DNA from 2 places in the Streptomyces sp. NPDC126497 genome. Region 1 is predicted to be linked to the other one. Evidence: riboswitches for the same ligand, from Rfam matches in the RefSeq annotation. Region 1 holds a riboswitch; the other holds the start of a gene.
What was found. A riboswitch is a leader RNA that binds a small molecule or an ion and turns the genes downstream of it on or off. The one in region 1 is predicted to bind cobalamin.

Region 1 (5,132 bases):
ACGGCGATCATCCTGGACGCCATGGAGCTCACCGATCCCACGCCCGGGCAGCTCTCGGCCGTCCGGGTCATCGAGCACACCTGGCACTCGGCCCTGATCACCTGGCTCTCGGGGCGCGCCTCCATCGCCCAGGTCGGGATCGACATAGAGACGGCGTGCCGCCTGGTGGACCTGACGGCGCCGCAGCCCACGGACACCCCCTGACGAAACTTTCGAATCCTTTCCGTCCGCGCCGACGGCATCCCCCTCACCGGCATCCCGCCCTCCTTGCCGAGTCCCCCTCCTGGTCCCTTCCTACGCGGACGGTTGACCGCCCCCCACGGCGTCCGTATCGTCGCCGCAGAAATTCGGAGCCGAGTCCGAAACTTTCGGTCCACCGCACGGCAGCAATCCCGCCCATCCGCAGCACGGGACCCCACCGGAGAAGGGATGACATGGGCATGATCGAAAAGCGAACGGGAGCGGGAGCCGGAGGCGACGGCCCCGCACGACGCGGCCGGCCGCGCGCCGCCCTCGGCGCCACCACCGCCCTGCTCACCGCCACCGCGCTCGCCGCGCTCCCCCAGACCACCGCCCACGCCGCCGACACCCTGGGCGCGGCGGCGGCCGAGAAGGGCCGCTACTTCGGCGCCGCCGTGGCCGCGAACCGCCTCGGCGAGGCGCCGTACACCGCCACCCTCGACCGCGAGTTCAACTCGGTGACGCCCGAGAACGAGATGAAGTGGGACGCCGTCGAACCGCGCCGCGGCACCTTCCTCTTCAGCCGCGCCGACCAGATCGTGGACCACGCCCGGAGCAAGGGCATGAAGGTCCGCGGACACACCCTGGTCTGGCACTCGCAGCTGCCGAGCTGGGTCTCCGGACTCGGCGCGAGCCAGCTCCGGTCGGCCATGAACAACCACATCACGCAGGTCATGACCCACTACAAGGGCGAGATCCACTCCTGGGACGTGGTCAACGAGGCGTTCCAGGACGGCGACAGCGGCGCCCGGCGCAACTCGCCCTTCCAGAGCAAGCTCGGCAACGGCTTCATCGAGGAGGCCTTCCGCACGGCCCGCGCGGCCGACCCGGACGCCAAGCTCTGCTACAACGACTACAACACCGACGGCGTCAACGCGAAGAGCGACGCCGTCTACGCCATGGTCAAGGACTTCACGTCCCGCGGCGTGCCGATCGACTGCGTCGGCTTCCAGTCCCACTTCAACCCCAACTCCCCGGTCCCCTCCGACTACCGGGCCAACCTGCAGCGCTTCGCCGACCTCGGCGTCGACGTGCAGATCACCGAACTGGACATCGTGGGCTCGGGCCAGGCCCAGGCCACCGACTACGGCGACGTCACGAAGGCCTGCCTCGCGGTGACGCGCTGCACCGGCATCACGGTGTGGGGCATCCCGGACAAGTACGCGGGGTGGCCGAGCGGCACTCCCCTGCTGTTCGACAACAACTACGGCAAGAAGCCCGCGTACGACGCCGTGCTGAGCGCCCTCGGCGGCGGCCCGGACGCGCCTGCGCCGCCACCTGCACCACGGCGGAGCAGTGGAGCGGCGGCTGCAACGGCAAGGTGACGACCACGGCCGGCAGCGCGCCGATCACCGCCTGGAGCGTGGACGTCACCATGACCGCCCCGCAGAAGGTCCTCTCCGTCTGGAACGGCTCACCCGCCTGGGACGGCGGCGGCACCGTCATGACGGTGTGCTCCGGCCGGAACGGCTCCCTCGCGGCCGGGGCCTCCACCAGCTTCGGCTTCACCGTGAACGGCGGCGCCGCACCCCCGCCGCAGGTCGGCGCCCGCACGGCCTCCTGACCCGCCCCGTCCCGCCCGCCCCCGCACCCCGCTCCGGGGCGCGGGGGCGGTGCGCGTTCCACGTGACCTCACTCACCGAAGCCGCCCCCGGCCTCTTCCCTACGGGCGGGTAGAGTGTCGGCGTCGTCATCACACCGTACGGGGGGAAGCCGGTGCAATTCCGGCGCTGACCCGCAACCGTGAACCGTCCGCAGGGACGGTGAGCCGGACTGCCCCGCACGGTTCGTGACCGGCTCACGTGCCCGGCAGCCCGCCGGCGCACGGGCACCGTCGAGGTATGCGGAGCCGAGCCACCGGGGTGTCCCGCGCCGCCCGGCTCCCCGCAGGGAAGGCACCCGCCGATCATGAACGTCCGCAGCAGCGCGGCGGCCCTGGCCGCCGTCGCCGTGATCGGCGCCGCCACTCCGGCCGCCGCCGACACCACCCCCTCCCCGTCGCCGTCCCGGGCGCTCCCCTCCGCCCTGTACGGCGACGGCGACCCGCAGTACGACGGCGTCTGGCGCCAGTCGCTCGCCCTGCTCGCCCAGCACACGGCCGGCGTCGAGCCGGCGAAGGCGGCCGTCGACTGGCTCACCGGACAGCAGTGCGCCGACGGCTCCTTCGCCCCGTACCGCGCCGACACCGCGAAGGCGTGCGACGCGAAGACGACGGTCGACACCAACCAGACCGCCGCCGCCGTCCAGGCCCTCGCCGCGCTCGGCGGCCACGACGACGTCACGAAGAAGGCCGTCGGCTGGCTGAAGTCCGCGCAGAACGAGGACGGCGGCTGGGGCTACACCGCGGGCGGCGCCAGCGACACCAACTCCACCTCCGTCGTCATCGGCGCGCTCGCCGCCGCCGGCGAGGAGCCGGCCGAGGTGAAGAAGGACGGCAAGTCCCCCCACGACGCCCTGCTGGGGCTGGCGCTGCCCTGCGAGGGCGACGGCGCGGGAGCGTTCGCCTTCCAGCCGGACAAGAAGGGCGGGCTGGTCGCCAACGCGGACGCGACGGCGGCGGGCGTGCTCGGCTCGCTCGGCGCGGGCCTGGTCGTCGAGCCCGGCGGGGGCGAGGCGGCGGAGGACGCCGCCTGCGAGGAGGCCGACACCCCGCAGCGGGCCGCCGCCAACGGTGCCGCCCACCTCGCGGACGCCCTCGCGAGGACCGGCCACCTCACCTCCGCCCTCGCCGGCGCCGAGGACCAGCCCGACTACGGCAACACCGCCGACGCGGTGGTCGCGCTCGCCGCCCAGGGCGCCGACGAGCAGGCGAAGAAGTCCCTGGCCTGGCTGGAGAAGAACGCCGCCGGCTGGGCGGAGCAGAGCGGCCCCGCCGCCTACGCCCAGCTCATCTTCGCGGCCCACGCGACCGGCGCCGACCCGCGCGACTTCGGCGGCACGGACCTGGTGGAGCGGCTGGGCGCGACCGGCCCGGCCGCCCAGGAGAAGACGACCGGGGCGAAGAGCGAGGACGGGGACGACGTGAAGGAGGAGCAGGGCTCCGGCTTCGGCGTCTGGTGGTTCGTCGGCGTCTGCCTGGTCGCCGGCATCGGCATCGGCTTCCTGATCAGCGGCCGCGCGAAGCGGCAGCAGCCGTGATCCGCCGGGCCGCCGTCCTGCTCCTGGCGGCGCTCCTGCCCCTGCTGGCGGGCGCGGGCCAGGCGCAGGCCACCGGCTACCGCTACTGGTCCTTCTGGGAGCAGGACGGCACGGCGTGGACGTACGCCACCCAGGGTCCGTCCCTCGCCCGGCCCGCCGACGGCGACGTCCACGGCTTCCGCTTCTCCGTCAGCGAGGACTCCGCCGACGCGGCGGAGCCGCGCGGCACCGCCGACTTCGACACCATCTGCGCGAAGACCCCGGCGGCCGACGGCGAGAAGCGCGTGGCCCTGGTCGTCGACTTCGGCACCTCCGCCGACGCCCCGTCCGGCGAGACCCCGCCGGCCGGGCGCACGGCCTGCGCCCGGGTCCCCGAGGACGCCACCACCGCCGAGGCCCTGGCCTCGGTCGCGAAGCCGCTCCGCTACGACGCCAACGCCCTGCTGTGCGCGATAGCGGGCTACCCGGAGAAGGGCTGCGGCGAGCAGGTCTCCACGGACGAGGACCCCGCGCCCGCGGAGGAGAAGACCGGGTCGGACGACTCGGACGGCCCGTCGGTCGGCCTGGCCGCCGGAATCGCCGTGGTCGCCCTCCTCGCGGCGGCAGCGATCCGGCAGGCCCGCCGCCGTGCGTAACGCGCCCGACCGCGGGCACGACCACCCGCACGACCGCGGACGGTCGTGCCGCCGGGCCGAGGGGGCTCCCCCCGCTCGAGCGAGGTCGAGAGGGGGGGAGGGCGGGCGCGTCGGCACCCCGGAAGCGCCGGCGAGCGCCCCCGCCCCCGCCCGGCACACGCACCGCACCCCGCTCCACCCCGGCGCCTGGTGGCTCTGGGCCCTGGCCCTCGGCACCGCGGCCACCCGCACCACCAACCCCCTCCTCCTCGCCCTCCTCCTCACCGTCTCCGCCTACGTCGTGGCGGCCCGCCGCCCCCACGCCCCCTGGTCCCGCTCCTACGGCGCCTTCGTCAAGCTCGCCCTCGCCGTCCTCCTCGTCCGCCTCGCCTTCGCCGTGCTCCTCGGCTCCCCCATCCCCGGCACGCACGTGCTCGTGCGCCTCCCCGAAGTCCCCCTCCCCCACTGGGCCCAGGGCATCCGCCTGGGCGGCGAGGTCACCGCCGAGGCCCTCACCTTCGCCTTCTACGACGCCCTCCGCCTCGCCACCCTGCTCGTCTGCGTGGGCGCCGCCAACGCCCTCGCCAACCCCTCCCGCCTGCTCAAGTCCCTCCCCGGCGCCCTGTACGAACTCGGCGTGGCCGTCGTCGTGGCCCTCACCTTCGCTCCCCACCTGATCGCCGACGTCCAGCGCCTGCGCGCCGCCCGCCGGCTGCGGGGCCGGCCCGACAAGGGCGTCCGCGGCCTGCTCCAGGTCGGGCTCCCGGTCCTGGAGGGCGCGCTGGAGCGCTCGGTCGCCCTCGCCGCCGCGATGGACGCCCGCGGATACGGCCGTACCGCCCGGGTGCCCGCCGCCGTCCGCCGGACCACCGCCGCCCTCACCCTCGGCGGCCTGCTCGGCGTCTGCGCCGGAACGTACGGACTGCTCACCGCCGAGGGCGGCGCCCACGGCCTGCCCGTCCTCCTCGCCGGCCTGGCCGCCGCCCTCGCGGGCCTGTGGCTCGGCGGCCGGCGCACCCTGCGCACCCGCTACCGCCCCGACCCCTGGGACGTGCGGGCCTGGCTGGTCACGGCGTCCGGAGCCGCCGTGGCCGCCCTGCTGGCCCTCGCCGCCTCCCGCGACCCCGCGGCCCTGCACCC
Region 2 (5,132 bases), on a different contig from region 1:
TGCTGTCCCAGCTGCTCGTCGAAGAGCTCCGGCTCCTCCTTGCGCACGGTGTCGACCACGTCGAAGGCGAAGGACATGTGCATCGTCTCGTCGCGGAACACCCAGTTGGTGCCGGTGGCCAGTCCGTGCAGCAGACCCCGGCCGCGGAACCAGTAGACGTAGGCGAAGGCCCCGTAGAAGAACAGGCCCTCGATGCACGCGGCGAAGCAGATCAGGTTCAGCAGGAAGCGGCGGCGGTCGGCCCGCGTCTCCAGCCGGTCGATCTCCTCCACCGAGTCCATCCACCTGAAGCAGAACTCGGCCTTCTCCCGGATGGACGGGATGTTCTCCACGGCCGCGAAGGCCGCCGCCCGGTCGTCGGGGTCGGGCAGATAGGTGTCCAGCAGGGTCAGGTAGAACTGGACGTGCACCGCCTCCTCGAAGAGCTGCCGCGACAGGTACAGCCGCGCCTCGGGGGAGTTGATGTGCTTGTACAGGGTCAGCACCAGGTTGTTCGCCACGATCGAGTCGCCCGTCGCGAAGAACGCGACCAGCCGGCCGATCAGGTGCTGCTCCTCGGGGCTGAGCTTCGCGAGGTCGGCCACGTCCGAGTGGAGGTCGACCTCCTCCACGTGCCAGGTGTTCTTGATGGCGTCCCGGTAGCGCTCGTAGAAGTCGGGGTAGCGCATGGGGCGGAGGGTCAGCTCGAAGCCGGGGTCGAGCAGGTTCTTCGTCGTCATCACTGGCAGGCCTCGCAGGACTCGGGGTTTTCCAGGGAGCAGGCGACGGCCTCGGGGTCGGCCGCCTGCTGAACGGGGACGGTGGTCCGGGCCGCCGCACGGGCGATCCGGGTGGCCGGGCGGGAGCGCAGGTAGTACGTGGTCTTCAGGCCCTGCTTCCAGGCGTAGACGTACATCGAGGAGAGCTTGCCGATGGTCGGCGTCTCCAGGAACAGGTTGAGCGACTGCGCCTGGTCCAGGAACGGGGTGCGGGCGGCGGCCATGTCGATCAGACCGCGCTGCGGGATCTCCCACGCCGTGCGGTACAGCCGGCGCACCTCCTCGGGGATCCACGCGAAGTCCTGCACCGAGCCGCCCGCCTCGCGCAGCGCCTCACGGGTGCGCGCGTCCCACACCCCGAGCCGCTTCAGGTCGTCCACCAGGTACGAATTGACCTGGAGGAACTCCCCGGACAGCGTCTCGCGCTTGAACAGGTTGGACACCTGCGGCTCGATGCACTCGTACACGCCCGCGATCGAGGCGATGGTGGCGGTGGGCGCGATCGCCAGCAGCAGCGAGTTGCGCATCCCGGTGGCCGCGATCCGCGTCCGCAGCGCCGCCCAGCGCTCCGGCCAGGTGAGCTCGGCGTCGTAGTGGTCGGGGTGCAGCACGCCCCGGGCGGTACGGGTCTTCTCCCAGGCCGGGAGCGGGCCGCTGCGCTCGGCGAGGCCGGCGGAGGTCTCGTACGCGGCGAGCATGATCCGTTCGGCGATCCGCGTGGACAGCGCCTTCGCCTCCGGGGAGTCGAAGGGCAGCCGCAGCTTGAAGAAGACGTCCTGCAGGCCCATGGCGCCGAGACCGACGGGGCGCCAGCGGGCGTTGGAACGGCCCGCCTGTTCGGTCGGGTAGAAGTTGATGTCGACGACCCGGTCCAGGAACGTCACGGCCGTGCGCACGGTCTCGTCCAGGCGTTCCCAGTCGACGTCCCCGTCCGCCACGAAGGCGCCGAGGTTGACCGACCCCAGGTTGCAGACCGCCGTCTCCCCGTCGTCGGTGACCTCCAGGATCTCCGTGCAGAGGTTGGAGGAGTGGATGACGTGGCCCGGCTCGGCGGTCTGGTTCGCCGTGCGGTTGGCGGCGTCCTTGAAGGTCATCCAGCCGTTGCCGGTCTGTGCGAGGGTGCGCATCATGCGGCCGTACAGCTCACGGGCCGGGAGGGTCTTCCTCGCCAGGCCCCTCGCCTCGGCGGCCCGGTAGGCCGCGTCGAACTCCTCGCCCCACAGGTCGACCAGTTCGGGCACGTCCGCCGGGGAGAACAGCGACCACGGCCCGTCGGCGTCCACCCGGCGCATGAACTCGTCCGGCACCCAGTGCGCGAGGTTCAGGTTGTGCGTGCGACGGGCGTCCTCACCGGTGTTGTCGCGCAGCTCCAGGAACTCCTCGACGTCGGAGTGCCAGGTCTCCAGGTAGACCGCCGCCGCCCCCTTGCGCCTGCCGCCCTGGTTCACGGCGGCGACCGAGGCGTCCAGCGTCTTGAGGAACGGGACGATGCCGTTGGAGTGCCCGTTGGTGCCGCGGATCAGCGACCCCCGGGCGCGGACGCGGGAGTAGGACAGGCCGATGCCGCCGGCGTGCTTGGAGAGGCGGGCGACCTGGTGGTAGCGGTCGTAGATCGAGTCCAGCTCGTCCCTGGGGGAGTCCAGCAGGTAGCAGGAGGACATCTGCGGGTGCCGGGTGCCGGAGTTGAACAGCGTGGGGGAGGAGGGCAGGTAGTCCAGCCGGCTCATCAGCCCGTACAGCGCGGCGACCTCGTCCACCGCGCGGGTGCTGTCGTCCTCGGCGAGGCCGCAGGCCACCCGCAGCAGGAAGTGCTGGGGCGTCTCGACGACCTTGCGGGTGAGCGGGTGCCGCAGCAGGTAGCGGCTGTACAGGGTGCGCAGGCCGAAGTAGCCGAAGCGGTCGTCGGCCCGGGGGTCGACCAGCGCGTCCAGGCGGGCGGCGTGCAGCCGGACGAATCCGGCGGTCCGGTCGGCGATCAGCCCCTCGCGGTGCCCGGTCGCGACGGAGCCGGTGAACGAGGTGACGCCCTGCGAGGCGGCCTCGGCGCGGATGCCGATGGTCAGCAGCCGCGCGGCGAGCCGGGAGTAGGCCGGGTCCTCCGAGATGAGCCCGGCCGCCGCCTCGGTGGCGAGTTCCCGCAGCTCCGCCTCGTCGGCCGCCGCGGACCGGCCGCGCAGCGCGGCGGCGGCGACCCGGCCGGGGTCGGCGTCGGGCAGGTCGGCGGTCAGCTCGGTCAGGGTCCGCAGCAGCGCGGCACCGGGGCCGCCGCTCTCCTCGGTCATGTCGCTCGCTGAGGCCGGATCGGCTGGCGCGATGGTCACGTGGGGCTCTCCCTCGCTCGGCACGGGGGCCTCGAAGAGCGCAGGGGGCAGTACACGAACGCACACGGGCGTCGCGTCCGCCGGCCCATTCCGCGAGGCCCGGACGTCCAGGCACCCGGACCGGACGGCCGGGCGCACTGTCGGCAGGTCCTCGGACTGACGCCCACGCGCACGCGGGCATGGGTACACCGTTGCGGGACAGTTCCGGATTCACACCGGATTCCCCTGCGGCGACAGCGAGCACGAGCATACATCTTGTGCCAGGCGTCGCCGACAACCCCATATCTTGTGTCGCGTTGGTTTCAGAGCGTCAACTCATAGGTGAGGAGCATGATGTCGTCCAGCTCCGGCAGCGGGTTCCAGTCGCGCTCCGGGGTGCGGGTGAACCCCAGCCGCTCGTAGACGCGGTGGGCGGAGTACATGGTGCGCTGGGTCGACAGCACGATCCGTACGCAGCCCTCGGTGGCCCGTGCCCGGTCGACACAGGCACGCACCAGGGCCTCCCCGGCGCCCCTGCCCCGTCCCGTGCGGGCGACCGCGAGCATCCGGATCTCCGCCTCGCCCGGCCCCGCCAGGTCGGCCATCGGACCGGGGCCCGGCACGAAGGTCACCCCGCCGAGCAGCGCCCCGTTCTCCACGGCGACCAGCACCTCGGCGGTGGCCGCCCGCTTCGCCACGTTCCCGAGCTCACCGAGGTACGCGTCGTCCTCCCCGAAGTCGAGCAGCCCGTCCAGCAGATAGGCCTGCGCGGTGATCTCACCGAGTTCCTCGTGCTCGCCGGGTTCCACCGGCCGGATGACGATGTCCATGGGGGGAGTGTGCCGGACGGGTACGACGACGGGCCGCCGGATTCCTCCGGCGGCCCGTCCTCCGGTGCGGCCACGGCGTCAGTGGCTGCTGCCCGCCGTGGCCGGCGGGAGCTCCACCTGGACACCGGGGTCGCCCGCGTCCGCCGTGTAGTCCTCCGGCTTGGTCTGGTCGATGCCCTCGGGTGCCTTGAGGGCCCGAAGGACGAAGGTCAGGACGACCGTGACCAGGACGTTGAGCACGAACGCGGTGAGACCGATGTAGCCGATCTCGCCGATGCCCGGGATCTCCTTCGACGACCCGCCGAAGTGCTTCTGCGTCGGCGAGGCCACCCCGTACGCGGCGACCGTGCCGTAGACCATGCCGACCGCCCAGCCGCCGATCAGCGCCCAGCGGTGGAACCAGCGGGTGAACAGACCGCCCACCAGCGCCGGGAAGGTCTGCAGGATCCAGATGCCGCCCAGCAGCTGGAAGTTGATCGCGACCGTCTTGTCCATGGTCAGGACGAAGGCGAGGGCGCCCACCTTCACCAGCAGGGACACGATCTTGGAGACCTGGGTCTCCTGCTTCGGCGTCGCGTCCGGCTTGATGAAGTCCTTGTAGATGTTGCGGGTGAAGAGGTTCGCCGCCGCGATCGACATGATCGCCGCCGGCACCAGCGCGCCGATGCCGATGGCTGCGAAGGCCACGCCCGCGAACCAGTCCGGGAACATGTTCTCGAAGAGCTGGGGGATCGCCAGCTGGCCGTTGCTGACCTTGACCCCGGCCGCGATCGCCATGAAGCCGAGCAGCGCCAGCAGGCCCAGCATCAGGGAGTACAGCGGCAGGATCGTGGTGTTGCGGCGGATCACCTCACGGCTGCGCGAGGACAGCGTGGCCGTGATCGAGTGCGGGTACATGAACAGCGCGAGCGCCGAGCCCAGCGCCAGCGTGGCGTACGTCCACTGGCCCGCCTCGCCCGGCACCGTCGCACCGCGCGGTGCGCCCGTGGCCGGGTTGGTCTGGCCGTACGCCTCGCCCGCCTTGGCGAAGATCTCGTCGAAGCCGCCCAGTTTGATCGGGATGTAGATGATCGCCACCGCGATGACGACGTAGATCAGCGTGTCCTTGACGAACGCGATCAGCGCGGGCGCCCGCAGGCCCGACGAGTACGTGTACGCCGCCAGCACGCCGAAGGCGATCAGCAGCGGCAGGTCCTTGACGAACCAGTTGGTGTCCTCGCCGCCGCCGACGCCCATCACGTCCA

Region 2: another riboswitch for cobalamin. It lies ahead of ABTY20_RS02535 (ribonucleoside-diphosphate reductase subunit alpha); the one in region 1 lies ahead of ABTY20_RS23950 (SCO2321 family membrane protein).

Annotation. Positions count from the first base shown of each region.
Region 1 covers NZ_JBEORT010000064.1:21,305-26,436, reverse strand. The annotation lists gene ABTY20_RS23960 (TetR family transcriptional regulator) at 1-204, shown strand, start outside; partial or broken gene ABTY20_RS23955 (glycoside hydrolase family 10 protein) at 441-1,804, shown strand; cobalamin riboswitch at 1,902-2,040, shown strand; gene ABTY20_RS23950 (SCO2321 family membrane protein) at 2,149-3,378, shown strand; gene ABTY20_RS23945 (SCO2322 family protein) at 3,375-4,013, shown strand; gene ABTY20_RS23940 (energy-coupling factor transporter transmembrane component T) at 4,006-5,132, shown strand, end outside.
Region 2 covers NZ_JBEORT010000003.1:33,669-38,800, forward strand. The annotation lists gene ABTY20_RS02530 (ribonucleotide-diphosphate reductase subunit beta) at 1-719, opposite strand, end outside; gene ABTY20_RS02535 (ribonucleoside-diphosphate reductase subunit alpha) at 719-3,040, opposite strand; cobalamin riboswitch at 3,205-3,369, opposite strand; gene ABTY20_RS02540 (GNAT family N-acetyltransferase) at 3,382-3,888, opposite strand; gene mctP (monocarboxylate uptake permease MctP) at 3,967-5,132, opposite strand, start outside.